4 regions of the Cedecea selenatireducens genome follow, and region 3 is predicted to be linked to each of the others. Evidence: predicted binding sites of a transcription regulator. Region 3 holds the regulator's gene; each other region holds the start of a gene.
What was found. Region 3 encodes Fur, which represses iron uptake genes when iron is present. Its sites were predicted from a motif close to ATAATAATGAGAACNACTATCAA; they were not measured.
Positions count from the first base shown of each region.

Region 1 (5,931 bases), on a different contig from region 3:
GGGTATGAAGATTGAAGTTATTCATGATGGGTTTCCCGTTCGTTAGATGAGTTACATTGCTAAATCTGATGGCGCTTATTGTGGTCCGCCACCCTGTCTCTCTCAATGCATATTCCTGCCTTTATCTTGCCTGTTTCTCCAAACGGCTGGAGAAACCGTAGGATTCATCGCACACTGTAAGCCGGATAAAAGTGCCGTGGAGACGTAAACATGAACCGCCAGGCTATCTGCCAGCAGCTGACGGATAAAATCAATCAGCTGATTTTAAAAGAAAAAAGTGATGTATTTTTTGATGGCGTAAGGCTGATGTACGGCACCAAACCGATGGTACGTACCCCGGTAATGTACGATCCGGGCATTGTTTTTCTCTTTTCAGGCCATAAAACGGGTTATCTCAACGACCGCGTATTCCGCTATGACGCCAACGAATACCTGCTCCTGACGGTGCCTTTGCCCTTTGAGTGCGAAACCTTTGCGACAGCCGACGTGCCGCTCGCGGGGATGCGCGTGAAGGTGGATATTCAGCAGCTGCAGGATTTGCTGATGGATATCGGCGAGGACGACCTTTTCCGGCCTCAGTCCTGCACCGATGGAATCAATTCAGCCGAACTGTCGGAAGAAATTCTTTGCGCCACCGAGCGGCTGTTGGACGTCTTAGAAAGGCCTCTTGATGCCCGGGTGCTGGGCAAACAAATTATCCGCGAGATCCTCTATCACGTGCTGACGGGGCCAAGCGGCGGGGCGCTGTTGGCGCTGGTTAGTCGCCAGACTCATTTTAGTCTCATCAGCCGGGTGCTGCGTCGGATTGAAAACCAGTACACCGAAAACCTGTCGGTAGACCAGCTGGCGGCCGAGGCTAACATGAGCGTGTCGGCGTTCCATCATAACTTTAAGTCGGTGACCAGCACCTCGCCGCTGCAATACCTGAAAAGCTATCGCCTGCATAAGGCAAGAATGTTAATGCTGCATGACGGTATGAAGGCAAGCGCGGCGGCTATTCGCGTCGGCTATGAAAGCGCTTCGCAGTTTAGCCGGGAGTTTAAGCGCTATTTTGGCGTGACGCCGGGGGAAGACATGGCGCGGATGCGGGTGATTTAAGGCGGTGATTGCAAAGAGCGAATAAGCCATTCTTATCCGCTCTGGCTGAATCAAGGACGATTACGCGGCGCTAACTTTTTTTTTCAACACCACAAACAGCGTGCCGACAAGGCCAAAAATCAGCAGGGCAACGGGCAGGATCATCAGGAAGGTCATGACCTGATCTTCATGACGCTTAACAAAGGGGATCATGCTGAGCGCATAGCCCAGGCTGGTAACAACGCCCACCCACAGCAGCCCGCTCAGCCAGTTAAATAACTGAAAACGACGGTTGCTGAGGCCCGAAATGCCCGCCATGGTTGGCAGCAGCGTACGAACAAAGGCCAGGAAGCGGCCAGCGAGCAGCGCCAGCAGGCCGTGGCGGTCAAACATCTGCGTGGCGCGCTGGTGGTACTGGGTTGGCAGTTGTGCAAGCCAGCCTTTCACGGTACGGGTATTGCCGAGCCAGCGGCCTTGTAAATAGCTCAGCCAGCAGCCGAGGCTTGCGGCAACGGTAAGAATAACCAACGTTGGAACAAATCCCATTACCCCTTTCGCTATTAGCGCGCCCGCGAGCAGCAGCAGGCTATCTCCCGGCAAAAACGAAGCGGGAAGCAGCCCATTTTCCAGAAAAAGCGTTGCGAACATAACGCAATAAACAACACCAATAACGTGGGGGTCGGCCAGCGCGGCAAAATCGTGATGCCAGAGCGCCTCGACAATATTTTTTATAACAGCCATGGGTATTCCTGTGGAACCGCTTATTGAGCTTGCCTGAGTATTGCTCCCGCAACTTAGGCTCACCTTAATTTCTACACATTGTACCGCTAAAATGCCGGCGACACCTTGATCCCAGGCTCAACAAAACGCCGATGATGGCAAAAAAACGCTCCACGGTTACCGCTAAACGGAAATTTTAGGCAATGCGCTGGAAACCTACTTCCAGATCGGCAATCAGATCGTCCACGTTTTCCAGGCCAATATGCAGGCGAACCAGGGTACCGCTGAAGTCGACGCCGCCTGCGGGGCGGATCTCAGCCAGTTCATCAGGCTGATTAGCGAGAATAAGCGATTCATAACCGCCCCAGGAATAGGCCATGCTGAAATACTCGAAATGATTGAGGTACCGTGCATACTCTTCATCGCTGAGCCGTTTTTTCAACACAAACGAGAACAGCCCGCTGCTGCCTGTAAAGTCACGTTTCCAGTATTCATGCCCTTTACTTCCGGGAAGTGCCGGATGATTCACTCTTTCTACCTGAGGATGCCCGGCCAGCCATTCGGCCACTTGTAGGCTGCTTTCATGGTGCTGACGCAGACGAACGCCCAGCGTGCGAATACCTCGGCTTGTCATATAAGCGGTATCCGCATCCAGCATTTGCCCCATCAGGTAGGCATTCTCGCGCAGCCGATCCCAACATCGGGCATTGGATACCGCGGTGCCGACCATCGCATCCGAATGGCCAATCAGGTATTTGGTGCCCGCCTGAATAGAAATATCGATACCGAACTCCAGCGCCTTAAACAGCACGCCAGCCGCCCAGGTATTGTCGATCATGATGATAGCGTCAGGGGCAACGCGCCTGACCGCCGCGACGATCGCCGGAATATCGTGGACTTCCATGGTAATAGAGCCGGGGGACTCGAGGAAAACGACTTTGGTGTTCGGCTGAATCAGGTCGGCTATCCCGGCCCCGATATCCGGCGCGAACCAACTGGTGCTGACCCCGAGCTTCGAGAGAATTTTGGTGCAGAAGTCCTGGGTGGGTTCGTAGGCGGTTTCGGTGACCAGAACATGATCGCCCTGCTCGACAAAGGCCAGAATAGTATTGGCAACGGCAGCGGCGCCGCAGGGGAAGAGGGCGCAGCCGGCGCCGCCTTCAAGTTCGCACATCGCTTCCTGTAAAGAGAAATGGGTTAGCGTGCCGCGGCGGCCGTAGAACAGTTCTCCTTTTGCGCGATTGGCGGTGGCCTGTTTTTTGGCCTCGACGCTTTCAAACACCAAAGAGGAGGCGCGCTGAATGACGCTGTTAACCGAACCCTGAGTAAACCTCTTGCTGCGCCCGGCGTTGACCAGCGTCGTTTCGATGTGTTTTTCCGCCATTGTCGTTTCCCCGTTTAACCATCTGGATGTCTGGACGTAAATTAACACAAAATGCGCAAAGGGCATCATGGCGTTTTTTCAGGTTGGTCAAAAAAGTCATCATTTCGCCGGGGCAGATCTTTTCCTGCGTAAGCGCAAGGAATGCCTCAACAATTTCTGGCAGTCTGCAAATACTAATGAGAACGACTATCAATTCGATAGTTTTTTGATATATTAGTCTCAGTTTTGACATTTATTTCTCGCTGGAGCGTAAGACGTGACGAGTAATTTGATGCAGACGGATCTGTCCGTTTGGGGCATGTATCAACATGCTGACATCGTAGTGAAGATCGTGATGATTGGCCTGATTATGGCCTCTGTAGTCACCTGGGCCATCTTTTTCAGTAAGAGCGTGGAGCTGATTACCCAGAAACGTCGCCTCAAGCGCGAACAGCAGCAGCTGGCTAACGTCCGCTCCCTGAATGAAGCGAGCAGCGCGGCCGAAGCGTTTGACAGCAAAAGCCTCAGCACGCTGTTGATCAACGAAGCCCAAAACGAGCTGGAACTTTCCGCCGGCGTTGAAGATAACGAAGGCATCAAAGATCGTACCGGCTTCCGCCTTGAGCGCCGCGTGGCCGCCGTTGGGCGTCACATGGGGCGTGGCAACGGCTTCCTGGCCACTATCGGCGCTATTTCGCCGTTTGTCGGCCTGTTCGGCACCGTTTGGGGCATCATGAACAGCTTCATCGGTATCGCCCAGTCCCAGACCACTAACCTGGCGGTTGTTGCGCCGGGTATCGCAGAAGCACTGCTGGCAACGGCCATTGGCCTGGTCGCCGCAATCCCTGCGGTGGTTATCTATAACATCTTCGCGCGTATGATTGGCAGCTACAAAGCAAGCCTTAGCGACGTGGCGGCTCAGGTACTGTTGCTGCAAAGCCGTGACCTTGACCTGGAGGGCACAGCCCAGCCGCGCCCGGTACGCAATACTCAGCAACTGCGTGTAGGTTAATGCCCCATGGCAATGCGTCTGAACGAAAACCTCGATGACAATGGTGAAATGCACGAAATCAACGTTACGCCGTTTATCGACGTGATGTTGGTGCTGCTGATCATCTTCATGGTGGCCGCGCCGCTGGCCACGGTGGACGTGAAGGTTAACCTTCCGGCCTCCAGCAGCGAACCGCAGCCACGCCCGGAAAAGCCGGTTTACCTGTCGGTAAAAGCAGACCATTCGATGTTTATCGGCAACGATCCGGTAAGCAAAGAGTCGATGGTTAGCTCATTGATTGCCGCGACCGAAGGGAAAAAGGACACCACCATTTTCTTCCGCGCGGACAAAACGGTGGACTACGAAACGCTGATGGACGTGATGGATACGCTGCACCAGGCAGGGTACCTGAAGATTGGCCTGGTCGGCCAGGAAGTCACTAAAGCGAAGTAAGAGGGGGGGCCTCATCACGGCCCTTTTCCTCTTGGGAGAGGGTGAAAACAACTCAAGTTTATTCTCTCCGTAGTTGTTACGTTCACCCGTAAATCTGTTTCCCCTGCACTTTCAGAGCACGGTGAACGTGTCCGGGGGATAACGCCATCCCCCGAACAGCCCCGGCGCCCGGCAAGCTCATCGCCGCTAAAGCGGTAAACCCACCGTTCATCACCCAAACATTCGGGGTCGTTCGCGATTCGTTCCCGACGATCGCTCTCTTTCGCTGCTCCCGGCAGCTCAACCCCGCCTGAGTTGGGTCATAACCGGGGGCGATGAGAGCCGGGGACAAATCTTCCCCTCACCCCGACCCTCTCCCAGAGGGAGAGGGGGAAAACAGCCAACGTGGAACATTGTTTATTCCCTCTCCCTTCCAGGGAGAGGGTTAGGGTGAGGGTAAAAATAAGAAGCAAGGCTCGGTTCCGGCTTAAATCGCCTCGGTTTTCTCTCCGACTGGCCAGGGTCCGGGCGTCGGGAACGGCCGGAGGCTGAGAGCGTCGGGAACGCATCTCAGCCGACCCAGGACTGGGAGATAAAACGGAGGTCTGCCGCTTTAGCGGTCGATTTATTTGGCCGGGAGTCCGGGGTCTCGGGGGAGTGACGGTGACTCCACCGAGTCGTTCACAAGTTTGGGGGCTGCATATAAAGCTGTGCTTGAGGTGAACGGAACCTTAGCTGAACCTTCATAGAGATTATTTGTGACTAACAGACAGCCAAAGAGAGCAACCGTTAAATTTTATTACTCTTTAAATTCCCTTGCCCCACTGGGGAGAGGGCCAGGGGAAGAGGCAAACCCCACTCACAGAGTGGAACTCTTCCATGTCTTCTCCGCCAGGCCACGGGTTATCGACAGCGTCTGGGCTTCTTGCTCCTTCAGGCGCTGATAATGTCCTTCCAGTCGCTTGAGGATTTGCTCTTTAAGCTTCGGATGGTGGCTGAGGATCTCTTCCAGCACCGCGCCGTACACTTCCTCCTTCGCTCGCCATGGGTAAATCTCACGGCGGTTCATCCATTTCAGGTCGACCAGTGCCGAAGTAATATCCGTCACTTCCTGTGTATTGCGGGTAATATTTTCATTTTTAAGCCGAACAAGAATAGCTATGTTTTTACTTAACGTAAATTCATGGTCTTTATTTTCGTCGGCGTTGATTAACGCAGATTGTTTTTTTATAGGTTCTGCCACGGCACTACTCCTCAATCGAATAGCATAATGGCCAGGGTTTTTCTTGAGTCATTTGATTAACCCAAATTTCCTGTTCTTTGCTACTCACCCAGGCGGTTTTATCTT
Region 1 is NZ_JBHIKW010000005.1:232,380-238,310, forward strand. It holds gene yqhD (alcohol dehydrogenase) at 1-25, opposite strand, end outside; gene ACE38U_RS10770 (AraC family transcriptional regulator) at 211-1,098, shown strand; gene yghB (DedA family general envelope maintenance protein YghB) at 1,159-1,818, opposite strand; gene metC (cystathionine beta-lyase) at 1,994-3,181, opposite strand; gene exbB (tol-pal system-associated acyl-CoA thioesterase) at 3,438-4,172, shown strand; gene exbD (TonB system transport protein ExbD) at 4,179-4,604, shown strand; gene ACE38U_RS10795 (hypothetical protein) at 5,443-5,826, opposite strand; gene ACE38U_RS10800 (hypothetical protein) at 5,831-5,931, opposite strand, start outside.
Region 1: a site for Fur is predicted at 3,352-3,374, ahead of exbB (tol-pal system-associated acyl-CoA thioesterase). Genes of this name have one in related genera too.

Region 2 (5,931 bases), on a different contig from region 3:
TCGACCAGCACCACGGTTGAGGTTGGCAGTAAAAACCGCATCGGCAACGGCCTGTTTACCGCCGCCCTGTTCCAGACCGACACCGATAACGAGATCGTGGTCGATCAAAGCAGCGGCGGGCGCACGACCTATAAAAATGCCGGTGAAACTCGCCGCCGTGGACTTGAGCTTTCTCTCGATCAGCAGTTCGCCGCAGACTGGCGGTTGAAAATGGCCTGGACGTACCTCGATGCCACCTACCGCAGCAACGTTTGTGGCACAAACGACTGCAACGGCAACCGGATGCCGGGCATCGCCCGCAATATGGGTTACGCGTCGTTGGGCTACGTGCCTGAAGACGGCTGGTATGCGGGCGCGGACGTTCGCTACATGAGTGATATTCAGGCCGATGACCAAAACGACGCCAAAGCGTCAACCTACACCACCGTGGGATTGAACACCGGCTACAAGCTTCAGCTGCAGCAAAACTGGCTGCTGGACATCTGGGGGCGGGTTGATAATCTGTTCGACCGCGATTACGTCGGTTCGGTGATTGTCAATGAAGGCAATGGCCGCTATTTTGAGCCAGCGCCTGGCCGTAACTACGGCGTGGGCGTCAACGTCAGCTATAGCTTCCAGTAAGCGTTTTCCCTCCGGCCAGGCCGGGGGGATATTTAAAAAGGCCTGGCTGACGCTAACTACGTTCGATATCTTTAGCCGCCTGATCCAGCGTGTCGATGATTTTGTACAGCGTCTCTTTCGAAAGCTCAGTGCTGCCCAGTTTAGCGTGCAGCGCCGTTTTGAAATTATGAATTGCGCGCTGTACCTCGGGTAAACGGCGGTTGCCGCCGAGAACGCCGAGGGTGGCCAGCCTGGTGGTCACCGCTTCCAGTTCGGATGGCTGCTGTTCAAGCGAGGCTTTTCCTTCTGCCGTCAGCGTGAAGGATTTTTTCCCACTTTGCCCTTCGCCCACCGTGATTAAGCCCATTTCCTCCATCAGCGTCAGGTTAGGATAAATAATGCCGGGGCTCGGCACATATTCCCCTTTCGCCAGGCTTTCAATGGACTTTATAAGCTCATAACCGTGCGCCGGGCCGCCAGCCAAAAGATGCAGAATCAGCAGGCGGATGTCGTTGGCGTCAAACAGACGTTCACGGCGATGGCGGGCGCGCCCTTCCGGGTGGTTTTGTTCAGGATGAATACGCACCATCGGTCGCCTTATTTGTCATGCCAGTAGGCAACGGCGCGGACCAGGTCCGCATCCAGGCCACGCTCTTCCAGCAGGTAATCACCCAGCGCTTTCGCCTGCTTTCCTTCGCCCACAATCCAGATGTAGTAGTCGTCAGCCGGGATCTCCGCGTGCTTCAGGTACTCAGCGATTTCCCCATATGTTAACGCCTGCACTTTTACCGCTGGAAATTCGCTCAGATAGTTCAGACTGTCGGTATTGTGGCAGTTGACCAGCACCCGAACCTGCACTTCCTTACTCAGCGACTGGAGACGGCGGCGAACGGCAGGCAGGCCGCTTTCATCTGTCACGTAAAGCTGCCAGTGATAGTCCGTTGGCGTGACCAGAGAGCCGCGTGGCCCACCGATAAACAGCTTATCTCCCGGCTGCGCTTCTTTCGCCCAGCTGCTGGCGACCCCGCCGTCGTGCAGGTAGAAATCAATCGTTAATTCGCAGCGCCCCGCGTCGAAGTCCAGCGGCGTATAGTCCCGCGACTGTGGCCGCGCGCCCTCACCCCAGACAATGCCCTCGCTGGTTATCTGCGGCGGGGTAAACTCTCCGTTTTCTGCCGGGAAGAACACTTTAATGTGGTCGTCGAACCCCTGTGAGGAAAAGTCTGCCAGCTGCGGGCTGCTGAACACGAGGCGGTAAAACGTATCGGCGATAAAGCTTTTAGTTTTTACCGTTAATTCACGAAACTTCAGTTCATTACGAACCCGAACCGGCATTTTTTTGGCATTGTTTTGTGTGGTCATAGCGTACCTTTTAGGTATGTAAGATATATCATAGACATATCTTAGAGCACGTCATACCGCCTGTCTTTATCATTTTGCGGCGTTAACCTGCCGGCGTAAAAATGAGAATGACATGCATTTCAGTACGGCGCTACCGCGATCGCAAATTGACAAAACGATACTTTTTTGTCCTTTCCCTTATCGCAAATCAGGTTCTACACTGAGGTTGGCATCAGCCAGTTGTTCATCCACTCACCTACCATCTGACCAGGGAGGCCTGACATGTTTCCTGAGTACCGTGATTTGATTTCCCACCTGAAGTCCGAAAACCCCCGCTTTCTCAGCCTGTGTAATAAACACAACCGTCTCGATAGCGAGATTATGCGCAAGGAGGGGCCGCAAGGGACGGGATACAACGATGAAGTCGTGCAGATGAAGAAAGAAAAACTGAGGGTAAAACAAGAGCTTTACCAGATGTTGAAACAGGCCAGCCAGCCGGCCTGATAGCATTGAAACTGGGGAAGGGTTTGCCCTTCCCTTGTTGCATAAAACGGCTATATAACCACGTTCAGTTCTCGCAGAACTTCAGCCATTTTTCTGGCACCAGCAAAATTCAGATGGTCACCATCGCGGAAATCCTCCCCGACAAATACCAGGCTTTCTGAGAGATCGATAAACCGCGAATGTGCAGCCTCCAGCCCGGAGAAGCAGCTGCGATGCGTATATTTCATCCTGACGTCCAGATTGTCTACATAAGCTGCCGGGAACGGTGGCGTCAGCCAGACAACCTTCCTGCCGTGCTTCGCTAACAGAACGTCCATTTCGGCCACCCGCCGCGTATTTTCATTCAGCGTGACCTGATGATGAACCGATTTAGAGTGAGCTATGCCACGCTGCTGCGCCATCTGCTGCTGCCGGGCCGGAGGCAGAGAAGTAAGATTGCCCGTTAAATTTCGTGTGGATTCGCAAATTTGCTCCCTGAAGATGACATCATCCAGCCCGGTAATGGGCTGCCCCTGCGCTGGAAATGGCATCACCAGGCGGCTAAAGACCTGAATATCGTCCGAGGCGGATTCGCTGGCGCCCTTTATCAGATAATGGCTGTTGAGCTGGCTCCAGGCATGAATAATCTGCTGGTTAAAGTCGTCTTTTGTTTTTAGCAGATCGCTGTACAGATCAAAAAAACCCAGGCAATAAACAAAGTTCTGTACCTGCGGGTAACGCTCAAGGATATGTGCCGTCAGCTGCTGCGCCTGCTTAAGTCCCAAACTGTGGGTAGAGATATTGACGCTGTGTTCCAGCCACGCCTCAGGGAAGCCATAGAAGCTGTAAGAGTTACCAATAATAACCGTTTTAACGTCCGGGTCAGCCAGCGCGGCGTATTGCTGCGCCAGCAAATGCGTGTGCTGGATGGCATTTGTACTTAAGGGGATGAAATTATCGATCAGCAAATCATAATATGAAATGCAGGCGATGGCCTGAGGATGTTCAACCGCCAGAGCCAGTTTTAGTCCCTGAGGATCGTAAAGGATAAAAGGGGCGGTACTTGCTGCGATCTTTGCATCAAAAGCATCAATTTCCTGCTGATTTTGCTCTTCGGCATTCAGATAATAGAGATTATTAATGGCGGAAGCTCTGAATCGCGCGCCAAGCATTTGCAGCTTACTTAATTCGCCAAAATAAAAGATATCGATGCCGCTATGCGCCATAGCGTTCAGCCAGAAGAGATAAAGAGCCAGATAAAGTTGGTTGAGGTTCTGCGGCTTGCCTTCAAGGCTGTCGCTTAACGCGTTGATTAAGTCCAGCGTGATACGGCTGTCATCAAGCAACGCCTGGTTTGAGAAAAGGTAATCGGCAAGTGACTGAGGCACCTGAGCCGCCAGCGCCGGGTTTTCAAAATCCTTCAGGTAATGCTGAATCTGTTTCAAAAAGTGATTTTGCATGATGACATTTGCGTGATTGAAATAAATTAATTCACGATCCTATCATTGAGTGACGAAAGGCTATCGTGCAATAACCACTCACACATCCTGCTTATCCCCGGTAATGCCCTGAAAAAAGCCCGTGTTTTATCAAGGCACGCTCACCAGGCGGAAAGAAATTTCGTACAGCGCATTTAATCCCGGATAGATCTCACCAATAACCTGTTTAAGCTCTGCCAGCGTCATATTCTCCTGGCGGGCGTGCTCATCGTCCAGATCGTCAAGCAGTACCGGCGTCACGCCGATCACATCGATAGTGCAGAAATAGACGTCATCTTCATAGCGGCCGACGCGTAAACGCTGCCCTGGCTCAAAATGTGATTCACTGCTGTCGCGCAGGGTGATGGTTTTAAGCCCGGCGACAATGTCGTGCTCAAAGCGGCGGAAAAAGGTGATGTCGTTAGCCATGCTGCCTCCTGATAAACATTCGGCAGCATGATAAAACGCTTAGACGAACGGCGCTAACGGATCTGCAGTTTCAAAAGCGATTTTTCTGTCTGCCACCGGCGGGTAAATCAGTTCCTGGGTAATCGACAGCTTAATTTTCTTCGCTTCCTCGCGCACGTGGGTCACCTTCTGCTCCCAGCCTTCGGTAAACACCGCGCCCCAGTTACCGAGGTCGAGGCAGGTGACGTAGTTAATCTGGCGATAAGGTAACGCCGCCACGTCCAGCAGGCTTGCCGCGACGTTGTACCCCACAAAACGCCCCAACATGATGGCATGCTGGCAGGTCATCAGCGCCAGGTTGCCCAAATCATCCGTCTCGGCACGTGCAACGTCACCGGTGGCAAAAATGGCTGGCTGCCCTTCCACTCGTAAAAATGCATCCACGTGCAGACGACCCTGTTTATCACGCGGGGCGCTAATCTGCTCCGTTAACGGACTGGCCTGCACGCCAGCGGTCAGAATCACCGTGCTGGAGGCAATACGCTCGCCGTCGGCCAGCACAATGCCCTCGGCATCAACTTCAAGGACGTCGGCATTCAGACGCCACTCCACGCCGAGCTCTTCGCTGGCGGTTGCAATCACGTCACGCAGGTCGCTGCTGTAGCGCCCGCCGATTTTATCGCCCCGCTCAACCACAATGACGCGAGTTTGCGTATCGGCGCCAAGCACTGCGCGTAACCTGCCGGGCAGCTCAGTGGCCATCTCAATGCCGGTAAATCCGCCGCCGCAGACGATGACCGTATTACGGGCTTCGCTCTCTGCCTGCTGCGCTAAAGCAGAGATATGCTGTTCCAGACGTAGCGCGCTCTCAAGCTGGTCGAGGTCGAACGCATGTTCCGCCGCACCTTTAATCAGATCACGCTTCAGGTTGCTGCCCGTCGCCAGAACCAGACGATCGTACTGGCGAGGCGTGCTGTTGCCCTGCTCATCCCGATACCAGACGCACTGATTTACGCTGTCGATGCGCTGCGCTTCGCCTTTCACAAAGGTCACGCCTGTAACGTCAAACAGCGGCTGAAGCGGAGCGACCAGCGAAGCCACCTCGGTTTCGTAGAAACGTGGGCGCACGCGCAGCTCCGGCTGAGGGGCCAGCACGGTGATCTCAATGTCTTCGCGATCGTACATCGCCGCAAGTCTGGCCGCGCTCAGGGCCGCCCACATACCGGCAAAGCCGGCGCCAAGGATAAGGATCTTCTGTTGCATGGTTCTACTCCGATAAAGGCCGTCAGCGGCCAACGACTGCGACTATACTTGTCGCAGTTAACTGCGACAAGATCTTTCGTAGTTTATTTTCATTCCACTGTTTTAGGGGTTATAGATTGCATAGCGCGTATAAAATCCCTACATTACCTGGATTAAATGAGTCGGAGGCAGCATGGCGTTTTACAGTTCGGGCGTGGAGTACGGCATTCACAGCCTGATATGCATGGTGGATGGCAAAGGCGAAGGTCGCGAAATGAACGTGCGTGAAATCGCCGAGCTGCAGGGCGTGCCCTACGACTATCTCGGTAAAATTTTCACCAAACTGTCCAGAGCCGGACTCGTCATCAGCAGCGAAGGC
Region 2 is NZ_JBHIKW010000004.1:75,097-81,027, reverse strand. It holds gene pqqU (TonB-dependent receptor PqqU) at 1-621, shown strand, start outside; gene ACE38U_RS08250 (PadR family transcriptional regulator) at 674-1,189, opposite strand; gene ACE38U_RS08245 (siderophore-interacting protein) at 1,198-1,962, opposite strand; gene ACE38U_RS08240 (HP1242/YdcH family protein) at 2,224-2,445, shown strand; gene ACE38U_RS08235 (hypothetical protein) at 2,496-3,884, opposite strand; gene yqfB (N(4)-acetylcytidine aminohydrolase) at 4,014-4,331, opposite strand; gene ACE38U_RS08225 (NAD(P)/FAD-dependent oxidoreductase) at 4,371-5,573, opposite strand; gene ACE38U_RS08220 (RrF2 family transcriptional regulator) at 5,746-5,931, shown strand, end outside.
Region 2: a site for Fur is predicted at 2,058-2,080, ahead of ACE38U_RS08245 (siderophore-interacting protein). Genes of this name have one in related genera too.

Region 3 (5,931 bases):
TTGGTGCGCCAAAGCGTGCCGCCAGCTCGTCGTAATGCTGCTGCGGGTTTTTGCCCGTTACGGCGGTGATTTCTGCCGCCAACAGGCACATGATGATGCCGTCTTTGTCGGTCGACCATGGCGTGCCGTTAAAACGCAGGAACGATGCCCCGGCGCTTTCTTCACCACCGAAGCCGAAGCTGCCGTCGAACAGGCCGTCGACGAACCACTTAAAGCCAACCGGGACTTCCACCAGCTTGCGGCCCAGGTCTTCCACCACGCGGTCGATCATCGCGGAAGAAACCAGGGTTTTGCCTACCGCTACATCTTTGCCCCACTGCGGACGATGCTGGAACAGGTAGTTAATAGCCACGGCCAGATAATGGTTAGGGTTCATCAGGCCAGCAGGCGTAACTATACCGTGGCGGTCATAATCCGGGTCATTAGCAAACGCCAGATCGAATTTGTCGCGCAGCGCCAGCAGGCCCGCCATCGCACATTCGGAGGAGCAGTCCATGCGGATTGCGCCGTCTTTATCGAGATGCATAAAGCGGAAAGTCTGATCGACCTGATCGTTAACGATGGTCAAATCCAGGTTGTAGTGCTTCGCGATACGGTGCCAGTATTCGATCCCGGAGCCGCCGAGTGGGTCAACGCCCAGCTTCAGGCCTGCTTTTTGAATCGCGGCCATGTCGACGATATCCACCAGGCCTTCGATGAACGGCTGAACCAGATCCTGCTCCTGAACGTGGCCACTTTCCCAGGCTTTATCCAGAGAGATACGCTTCACGCCTTTCAGGCCGTCGGCCAGCAGCGCGTTAGCGCGATCTTCAACGACTTTGGTGACGTTGGTATCAGCCGGGCCACCGTTTGGCGGGTTGTACTTAATACCGCCGTCGTCCGGTGGGTTGTGGGATGGCGTGATAACAATCCCGTCCGCCTGAGCGCCGCCCTTTTGGTTATGCACCAGAATGGCGTTAGAAACCGCCGGCGTTGGGGTGTAGCCGTTATCCTGCTGCACAATAACGTCCACGCCGTTGGCAGCCAGCACTTCCAGCACGGAGATAAACGCAGGTTCGGACAGTGCGTGGGTATCTTTGCCCACATAGCACGGACCGGTGATCCCATTCTTCGCACGCTCTTCAGCAATAGCTTGCGCAATCGCCAGAATATGAGGTTCGTTAAAGCTATGACGCGCCGCACTGCCGCGGTGGCCGGAAGTCCCGAATTTCACCGCGTGTTCACTATTACCCACCACAGGCTTCAGCACGTAATACTGCGCCGTAAGCTGGGCTACGTTAATCAAATCGCTCTGTTGTGCAGGCTGGCCCGCACGATCGTGGTTAGCCATTGGCTCTTCCTTACTGACGCCAGGTTTTTAAATAGTGCCGCAAACCTTTTCAATCAGCTCCGCAGGGAACTGCATTGACTGCATGATGTGTTCAACCATGCTGCATTTACGACCAGTATTCGTATTGGTGATCACCCAGTATGGGGTGCCCGGAACATGTTTAGGCTTGGTTTGATTGCCGTTTGCCAGCAGCGTTTGCTCATCACCGGCAAAATAGACGCGAGTGCGGCCATGCAGGGATTCTGTCGCTTCGCCGAAGGTCTTCGCGTCCAGCTGATACAGCGTGGACAGCACCATCATAAAGCGGTTTACGGCCTTATTCTGAGCGGCATATTCATCCGAAAGCAGCAGCTCACGAACGGCGCGCACGCGGTTGCGGGCGGTGTTCGCAGGCTTCTCTTCAACAACGGGAGCCGCAGCGCGCTCAGGCGCGGCTGGCGTAGGAGTGGCTGCTGGTGTTTGCCCGGCGGTAAATTTAAGCATGCGCCGTAAAATGTCTGACGCGCTCTCGCCAATGTGCTTAGTCTGACTGGCAATGTAGCGGTAAAGCTCGTCATCAACTTCGATTGTTTTCATCTTAATCCAGTACGATATCTTTTCTGAATACAAGTCGTTGGGAGTATAGGGTCAAATCCCAACAGCGAACAGGAGGGGCGACTCAAAGTCAGAGTAAACTGAATATTTGCCGCACGCCCGCAGGAATGCCAACATGATACCCTAACCAAACGAACCAAAATAAAGAACTTTGCCATGAAATTAAATGCTCGCCTGCAAACTGCGCAACAATCGAATAGCAATTCCCCTATCGTACTGATCCACGGCCTGTTTGGCAGCCTGGATAATCTCGGCGTGCTGGCGCGGGATCTGGGTAAAGATCATACTTTGCTGCAAATAGATCTGCGTAACCACGGGCTGTCTCCGCGCAGCGACGATATGAGCTATGCCGCAATGGCCGGCGACGTTCTGGACACGCTTGATGATTATGGTATCGAGAAAGCCACGTTTATCGGTCACTCTATGGGCGGCAAAGTGGTGATGGCGCTGGCGGCTCTTGCCCCCCAGCGCATCGATAAACTGGTGATGATTGATATCGCTCCGGTTAACTATCAGGTTCGCCGTCACGACGAGATTTTTGCGGCGATTCGTGCGGTCACTGAAGCAGGCGTTGAGACTCGCCAGCAGGCGGCGCAGATCATGCGCGAACACGTAGAAGAAGAAGGCGTCATTCAGTTTCTGCTGAAGTCTTTTGCCGACGGCGAGTGGAAGTTCAACGTGCCGGTGCTTTGGCAGCAATACGAAAGTATCGTTGGCTGGCAACCCGTTCCCGCCTGGCAGCATCCCGCCTTATTCATCCGTGGCGGGAACTCGCCGTATGTTGATGAAAGCCACCGCGAGGCGCTTTTAAGTCAGTTCCCGCAGGCTCGTGCGCACGTCATCGCTGGCGCGGGCCACTGGGTTCACGCTGAAAAACCGGAGGCAGTTTTACGCGCAATTCACCGATTTATCGACGCGGAACCGAAAAACTGATTAAAAACAGAACGACCGGCCAGCAGAAGTCGCTAACGCGTTGGCGGGAATGGCGCGCTGATGTATGATGGCGCGCTTAATTGCACCGGCACCCTGCCCCTGCAGCCAGAATTTCCTGTCAGTATCCTAATCATGGCAAAAGAACAAACGGACCGTACTACATTAGATCTGTTCGCGGACGAGCGTCGCCCCGGGCGGCCTAAAACCAATCCGCTCTCGCGCGATGAGCAGCTGCGTATTAATAAACGCAATCAGCTTAAGCGCGACAAAGTGCGTGGTTTGAAGCGAGTTGAGCTAAAACTGAACAATGATGCGGTCGACGCCCTCAACCAGCTTGCCGACGCCCGCAGCATCAGTCGTAGCGAACTGATCGAAGAGATGTTGCTCGAGCAGCTTAAAAAGCTGGGATAGCGCTTTCTGTTGCCCTGCCCGTCATCTGAAATCTCAAAAGGGTGAGCAAAACCATGTTGCAGACTGTGCACCCCGCCGTGATAGCTGTTTCCGCTGGTGGAGCTGTTCTGCTATGATTGCCCTATACGTGGGCATTGAACGGCCAGCATACTATTAAGTTTCAAGAGGTTATTTTACTCATGGCAATCGTAGGCATTTTTTTCGGCAGCGACACCGGTAACACCGAAAATATCGCAAAAATGATTCAAAAACAGCTCGGTAAAGACGTTGCTGAGGTGCATGACATTGCTAAAAGCAGCAAAGAAGATCTCGAAGGTTTCGACATTCTGTTGCTCGGCATCCCAACCTGGTACTACGGCGAAGCGCAGTGCGACTGGGATGATTTCTTCCCTACTCTCGAAGAAGTCGATTTCAACGGTAAGCTGGTTGCGCTGTTCGGCTGTGGTGACCAGGAAGACTACGCGGAATACTTCTGTGATGCGCTGGGTACCATTCGCGATATCATCGAACCGCGCGGCGCCGCTATCGTAGGCCACTGGCCGACCGCGGGCTACCACTTTGAAGCGTCAAAAGGCCTGGCAGACGACGACAACTTTGTCGGTCTGGCCATCGACGAAGACCGCCAGCCGGAACTGACCGCCGAGCGCGTTGAGAAGTGGGTCAAACAGATTTCTGAAGAACTGAATCTGGCCGATATTATTAACGCCTGATTTGTCTGGCGCAAATGCAGCGTTTGCGCCATCTTGATAGCTTGTAGCAATGAAAATAATTGCTACAAGTTTGTAACTTTCTCGTACATCCCTGTACAATGTCTTCCTGACAGCTTGGCTGATAATTACTGTAAATGGCGACGCCGCCACGATTTTTCAGCCTCATTTTGCACCATACTTGCGGTTCCCATTTAGAAGCAGCAGTTCTATAATGAGACGCATTACTCTTTACGCTCACTGCAGTTTGAGCGAATCGTTAAGCAACAGGACACTTTCCGCATGACTGACAACAATACCGCATTAAAGAAGGCCGGCTTGAAAGTCACGCTTCCGCGATTGAAAATCCTCGAAGTGCTGCAAGAGCCGGTAAATCATCACGTCAGCGCGGAAGACTTATATAAACGTCTGATCGACATGGGCGAAGAAATAGGCCTGGCGACGGTCTACCGCGTGCTGAACCAATTTGACGATGCCGGGATCGTGACCCGCCATAATTTTGAAGGCGGCAAGTCCGTTTTCGAGCTGACCCAGCAGCATCACCACGATCACCTTATCTGCCTCGATTGCGGCAAAGTAATCGAGTTCAGCGATGATTCTATTGAATCGCGCCAGCGTGAAATTGCCACACGCCACGGTATCCGCCTGACTAACCACAGTCTCTATCTGTACGGACACTGTGCCGAAGGCGACTGCCGCGAAGACGACACCGCGCACGATCCTAAATAAGTAATCCGCATTAACGAACGCTGCCGAACAGGTGGCGTTTAAAAGCAAAAACCGGCAGGTTTCCCTTGCCGGTTTTTTTATTGACTGAAAAAACGTAATCAGCTGTTATTCGCGCGAATTTCTTGCCAGATTTTATCGCAGCGAACCTTCGCGGCTTCATCATTCCCGCTCTTTCTTGCCTGAATGCATTTCTGATAATCCAGCACGCTCACGGTCTCTTTTTCAACAAACGCTTTGTGCTGTTTTTCCTGGCGCAGTACGTTCAGCACGCTCTGGCAGGCTTCGATTTTATCCGGGTTGCCTTCTGCGGTATTGATACAAGCGCTGTAAGCCTGCTTCAGATGTGAATCTTCCGGCGGAGCCGGGGGCTGAACGCAGGCGGAGAGCGTGAAAGCCACGGCGGTAACCAGCAGGATTTTTTTCATGTTCAGTTCCTTATAAAAAACGGGCGCTTGCGCGCCCGATTTAGCATTAGAAGATGGTGAACGGAGCAATAACGATAAATTTCACGTCACGCTCATCCTGGAACATGTTGCCGTAACCACCGCCCCAGCTTGGGATATCGGAGTGGTTGTCGTACTGAGTGAAGTGCAGTTTGAACAGCGTACCTTTCGCACGGCCTTCCTGCACGGTGTACATTGCGTCGAGGCTGTATGAAGACTCTTTGATCTTGTTGGATGCGATATCCTGACGGTTACCGGAAGCATCAAGCGCCCATGTGGCTGGTTTTGCATCCCATGCATAAACATAGGAGCCCCCAACAGCCCAACCCGGCAGATTCCAGTTGCTCAGGTCATACATTGCGCCGAAGAACACGGCTTTTTCGCCGTTGGCGTTGAAGTCAGAACGGTTATCCCACCACACATCGAGACGGCCGTTTGAAGAGGCATAGGTTGGCGTCATACGCTGCAGGAAGTAACCCTGCTGGCCTTCTGCCTTCACCATGGTCCCTTCCAGACGCAGGTCAACCTGGCCAATTTTGTAGCCTAAGGTCAGCGCCTGCAGCCACGCGGTACCGTCATAAATATCGTTGATGGTGTTGTTAGAGGCTTTATCACGGGTGCCGTAGAACTGGTAGCTGGTGCTCAGCGGGCTGCCTGCAACGTCAAATTTGTAGCTCGCTTTCGCGAAGTACTGGTCAACAAAACCTTCAGCCTGACCAAATGCCCCTTCCAGAATCAGGTCATTTTTGAAGTCATATTTCGCGCCGATGGAGTGCAGATAATC
Region 3 is NZ_JBHIKW010000009.1:78,159-84,089, reverse strand. It holds gene pgm (phosphoglucomutase (alpha-D-glucose-1,6-bisphosphate-dependent)) at 1-1,330, opposite strand, end outside; gene seqA (replication initiation negative regulator SeqA) at 1,358-1,906, opposite strand; gene ybfF (esterase) at 2,081-2,857, shown strand; gene ybfE (LexA regulated protein) at 2,990-3,268, shown strand; gene fldA (flavodoxin FldA) at 3,448-3,978, shown strand; gene fur (ferric iron uptake transcriptional regulator) at 4,258-4,704, shown strand; gene chiQ (ChiQ/YbfN family lipoprotein) at 4,803-5,129, opposite strand; gene chiP (chitoporin ChiP) at 5,176-5,931, opposite strand, start outside.

Region 4 (5,931 bases), on a different contig from region 3:
GGCTTTAGTTTGCCTCATAAAAATTCCAATAGTTGCCAGAAAAGCAAATAACCCGCTTTTCATTGATACGACACACACAACACCTGACGCACTTACCCAAGACATAACCGTTCTATGACAGCCCAAACCTGGCGAGCCTTACTCAAAGCAAAGCACCAGCTTTCTTTACGTTTATTTTTGCTGCTCAACGCCCTGGCAGCCGCTTTTGCTATGCTCTTCCCGATCCATTCGGCCATGCGCGTAACGCTGCCCGCTATCACCATTCTTCTCGCCAGCCTGGCGCTGTTGGCCTGGCAGGTTATCAATAAAAAGCGATTGATTAACCTGAATATTGTCTCGTTATCTCTCGGATTATTATGGGCGCTGCACATTTTTATTAAGCACGAGGCTATCGGCTATCTGGATACTTCATTTCTGGTTATCAGCCTGATGTCGGTGCTCTTTATTGGCGCCATTTCGTTTATTAATAATATCGTGGCCTTCCTGCTACAAAGCCTGCCCGTCGCGCTGGTGGTGCTTTGGCTGGGGGATGTCGATCAGTGGTTACGGGTGCTCTACTCTATTGCGCTGCCCGCCATCGGCATCACCATTCAGCATATTATTCAAAAGCGTAACGAGCGTTTTACCCAGCGGCTGATGAATAAGCTTCTCGAAGAGAAAGAGACGCTGAACGACCTCAGCATGCTCGATCCTTTAACCGGACTGTATAACCGCCGTGGCTTTCAAAACCGCCTCGAACATATTCAGTCCTCCGGCAGCGGCAGCCATTACGTTTTGCTGCTGGATATCGACTACTTCAAGTCCTACAACGATCACTACGGCCATGCGATGGGCGATCAGGCGCTGATCCGCGTGTCGGCCGCCATCCGCGATGCCGTGCGTTCAAGAGATATCGTCACGCGCTACGGCGGCGAAGAGTTCATGGTGATGCTCACCAACATCGACGGCGAGCGCGCGCTGCAGTCTGCCGAAAGGATCCGCCAGCGCGTTTTCGATCTGGAGATTCCCCATATGTTTAATAACCAGGTCGCGACCAACGTCACCGTCAGTATCGGCCTGGCGCCCTTTACCGGAGGCAGCATTGATGACGCTCTGAGCCAGGCGGACAAGGCGCTGTATCAGGCAAAAAATCGCGGACGAAACAGCATTCTGACCAACGAAATGGCCACCGCAGGTTAGCCTTTTCCTCAGAAATAATGTGGTTGCGTACCGGCAGCATATTGTTCATATTTCAGACAATAAAAACATGCCGCTTACGGCAATACTTTGTATCTCTGAGGAATAATAATGGCTAACGTTTTTCCTGCGCTCGTCGTACTTCCCGTACTTCTTCTCACCGCCTGTGCCAACAATAACGCCGGCAGACTGCAGGTCAAAGGCCAGCCGCTGACCAGCGATCCAGCCTATGTTTTGCAGCACCTTATCCCGATGCTGCCTATCACCAGCGGCTGCCGGGACAAACCAAAATCCGTCTCCGTAGCCCTGGTCAGTAAATCGGATGATATCCGCACTAATGCCGCCGGAACGGCGCTGATTTCAGGTTCAGCGAAAGAAGCCTGGAAGTTTGACGCCTGCGGCCGCACGATCCCAATGTACGTGACCTACGCTTTCTTCCCTGACGGCAAAACGGCTTACAAATTCGCCGCAAAATAGCCTGCCGATAAGCCGCGCCAGATCGCAAAAGCCGCCTTCAATTTGCGATGGCGGCGAAATCATCTTGCCAGAGGAAGCCAGCATAGTTAGGATTGCTAATCATTATCATTTAGATTACTTCTTGACGAGAGTATGGCGCTTCAATCCCTTCAGCTCAGCGACGACAGCGGGTGCCTGGTTCTCCCCTGGTCTCCGGCGGCGCGTCCGCTGGCCGATTCTCTGCGGGAACATTTCGCCACCCACCGGCCTTACTTCAACGACATCATCAAATTAAACGAGCCCGTGCCTGCCTCAGCGATGACGCTAAGCGAGTGGCGAAAACCTGCCGTGCTGACTTCACTGATGGCGGCCTACGGCGACCATATTTATCGTAACCAGCCTCAGCTTTCCCGCGAGCAAAAGCCGCTGAAGTCCCTGTGGGCGCAGTGGTACATTGGCCTGCTGGTGCCGCCGATGATGATGGCCTTGCTGACCCAACCTAAAGCGCTGAACATTGCTCCCCAACACATGCGCGTGGAGTTCCATGCCACGGGGCGAGCCAAATGCTTCTGGATTAACGTGGAAGAAGACAGCCAGGCAAACGAGCTACCGCTACGCCTGCGCCTGGAGCATTTCATTACCCACGGCCTGATTCCCGTTGTAGCGGCGTTAGAAGCTAGCGAAGACATCAACGCCCGGCTTATCTGGAGCAACACCGGCTACCTGGTGAACTGGTTCTTCGGCGAGCTGAAACCGCTGCTGGATGAGCAGAGCCTGGCAGCGCTGGTGAATGCCTGTTTCTTTGAAAAGCAGCTCTCATGCGGCAGGGAAAACCCGCTTTACCGCACCGTGATCCCACGTGATGGCGTTTTGGTTCGCCGCACCTGCTGCCAGCGCTACAAGCTGCCCGACGTCCAACGCTGTGGCGACTGTACTCTGAAATAGCAAACGGCGGGTTTCCCCGCCGTTCGTTCTCTCTAGCTAAGCTATTAAGCCAGCTGTTGGTTTCCTTCCTCGTTCGCTCTTTGCGCCTCTTCTTTCTCCTGTTCCAGCAGCTGCTTCTCGTACACTTTGAAGAACGGGAAGTAGATAATCGACGAGACGCAGGCCAGCAGAATCACCAGAATCGCCGCACGGAAGTCCCAGCCCAGCGCCCAGGCAGCGCCAATTGGCGCAGGTGCCGTCCACGGCACAACGGAAATTACGCGGCCAATCAGATCCAGCTTCATCGCGCCCCAGGCCAGCACGGCGTTAACCATTGGCGCCAGCAGGAACGGAATGAAGAACACCGGGTTCATCACAATCGGTGTCCCGAAGATAACCGGCTCGTTAATGTTAAAGCAGGTTGGCACGATGCTAAGCCGGCCAATAGAGCGCAGGTGAGCAGATTTACTGCGCAGATAGCAGACAACCAGGCCCATCGTCGCCCCGGAACCACCGACCACGATAAAGAAGGTCCAGAACGCTTCCATAAAGATATGCGGCAGCGGTGCACCGGCGGCCAGTGCGCCCTGGTTCAGGCCCAGGTTAGTCAGCCAGAACATCTGCAGCATCCCGGAGACAATCGCCGCCCCGTGGATTCCCGCGAACCACAGCAGGTGGGCAATCAGCACCGCCAGCAGAATCGCAGGCAGGGAATCCGCAGCCGACACCAGCGGTTTAAACAGCGCCATAATGGCCTGAGGGATCAGCATATCGAACTGGGACTGGATAAACAGGCTCAGCGGATACAGCGTCAGCACAACCACCAGCACCGGGATCAGCAGGTCAAAAGAGTTTTTGATCATCGGCGGCACCTGGTCCGGCAGCTTAATGCCGATGTTGTGTGCCTTCAGGAAACGCATCATCTCTACGCAGTAAATCGCCACCAGAATCGCGGTGAAGATCCCGGTACCGCCGAGGCTATCCACCGGCAGCGTCCCTTTGGTTTTCGGGGCTGCAACCACAAGGAAGGCCATCAGCGACAGCATGGCGCACATGAAGGGATCAAGCCCGTGCGATTTGACGTAATGTTTGCCCAGGTTGTAGGCAATCGCCGCACAAATGTAGATAGACATAATGCCCATCGTCATATCAAACGGCGTCAGGATTTGCCCCTCGAACTGCTTCGCCAAATCGAGCCAGGCGCGAGCAAAACCCCAGGTTGTGGTGGGCGAAAACGGCGGATAAGCAAAGACCAGCAGGAACGATCCGACAATCATGAACGGCATCGCGGAAATAAAGCCGTCGCGAATGGCCATGACGTGACGCTGTGAGGAAATACGCCCGGCAACAGGGCTGACGTAGTTTTCAACAAAGCGGAAAATTAAATTAAATGCAGCGTGGTTGGAAGACATATTGGCTCTCCTGTCAGGCTATCAACGCGAGTGCGTCGGCGAGAATTCTGTCGCCGCGCATCATTCCGTAATCCATAGAGTTAATGACCGTGACCGGGATCCGTTTGGGAGCGGCCTGAGCCTTAAAATCTTCCAGACGGTATTTGATCTGCGGACCGAGTAAACAGCAATCAAATTCAGGCAAAGCATCCGTGAACTCTTCGATACCCACCGCCTTAATCTCAACCTCAATCTGTTGATCCTGGGCGGCCTGTTTCATCCTGTTCACGACCATACTGGTAGACATACCAGCGGCACAGCATAAAAGGATACGTTTCATAGACGACTCTTATTATTAGGTACAGGGGTGGTTACGGGATTCAGTATTCCTCGCGGAATTTATTACTGCAACCGGTTACTGCAACCGGTTTCATTGATTGTGAAGGAGATCCAGAAATTTCTGACAAGGCGGGTATGAGATAAGTATAAGCGGTTTACAGAAAGCACAAGCTTATGCGAAATTATTTGCCACCTGGATCAGGAGAAAATCATGAGTTTGCAGTCCGTGCGGCAATTCTTCGCCGATCATGCCCCAGATATAGATATCATCGAGCTAAGCCAAAGCACCGCTACCGTCGCGCTTGCCGCTGCGGCCCACAATGTGGCCCCCGGGCAAATAGCCAAAACGCTCTCATTAAAAGTCAAAAACGACATTATTCTGATCGTCGCGAAAGGCGATGCTCGTCTTGATAATAAGAAACTTAAAGAAGCTTTTGGCGCTAAAGCGCGCATGCTCAGCAGCGATGAAGTAGTGAACTGGACCGGGCATCCGGTCGGCGGCGTTTGCCCGTTTGGGCTAGAAAACCCGCTGGCGGTATTCTGCGACATTTCGCTGCGCCAGTACGATGAAGTATTGCCCGCCGCAGGCGCTATCCACAGCGCCGTCCGCATCTCCCCTGAACGTATGGCCGAATTAACTCAGGCTAAATGGGTGGACGTCTGCCTGTAATTGCGGCTTAAGTGACTCAAAGCTTGATCTGACGCGACTAATGAAGCGATGCGCTCATGTTAAATGGATAAACGTTAAGCGCATTTCATTCTCTTTCGTCAGGATAAGCATGCAGCCAGATGTTGTTCCCCAACGGGACGTCACTCGTTTATGTATTCAGTGTGCGCTCTTTTTGCTGCAGCACGGGGCAGAAAGCGCGCTGGTAGAAGAGCTTTCAACCCGCCTCGGCAAAGCGCTGGGCATGGACAGCGTGGAAAGCTCAATCTCCGCTAACGCCATTGTGCTCAGCACCATCAAAGACAACCAATGCCTGACGACCACGCGTAAAAATGTCGATCGCGGGATCAATATGCATGTTGTGACCGAAGTGCAGCACATCGTGATCCTCGCCGAACACAAACTGCTCGATGCAGGGGACGTTCATAAGCGCTTCGAACACATCAAACCGCTGCGCTACCCGCGCTGGATGGTGATGCTGATGGTCGGTCTTTCCTGCGGCTGCTTCTGCAAACTGAATAACGGCGGCTGGGACGGCGCGCTGGTCACCTTTATTGCCAGCTCGCTGGCGATGTATGTACGCCAGTTGCTCACGCATCGCCAGCTTCACCCACAGATAAACTTCTGCATCACCGCGTTTGTCGCCACCAGCGTCTCCGGGCTGCTGATCGCCAAGGGCCCGTTTGCCGCTACCTCCAACATTGCGATGGCCGCAAGCGTACTGCTGCTGGTTCCCGGTTTCCCGCTGATTAACGCCGTAGCCGATATGTTCAAAGGCCACGTCAACACCGGCCTGGCCCGCTGGGCGATGGCCAGCCTGCTCACGCTTGCCACCTGCATCGGCGTGGTGATGGCGATGTCGGTATGGGGGCTGCGAGGATGGGCATAATCGAATTTATTCTGGCTTTGCTTCAGGATATGGCGCTGTCCGCCGTGCCGGCGGCAGGTTTTGCGCTGGTGTTTAACGTACCCCAGCGC
Region 4 is NZ_JBHIKW010000003.1:144,286-150,216, forward strand. It holds gene ACE38U_RS06065 (GGDEF domain-containing protein) at 115-1,179, shown strand; gene ACE38U_RS06070 (hypothetical protein) at 1,288-1,653, shown strand; gene fhuF (siderophore-iron reductase FhuF) at 1,786-2,577, shown strand; gene ACE38U_RS06080 (PTS sugar transporter subunit IIC) at 2,622-3,968, opposite strand; gene ACE38U_RS06085 (PTS sugar transporter subunit IIB) at 3,982-4,287, opposite strand; gene ACE38U_RS06090 (YbaK/EbsC family protein) at 4,498-4,956, shown strand; gene ACE38U_RS06095 (threonine/serine exporter family protein) at 5,066-5,842, shown strand; gene ACE38U_RS06100 (threonine/serine exporter) at 5,833-5,931, shown strand, end outside.
Region 4: a site for Fur is predicted at 1,746-1,768, ahead of fhuF (siderophore-iron reductase FhuF). Genes of this name have one in related genera too.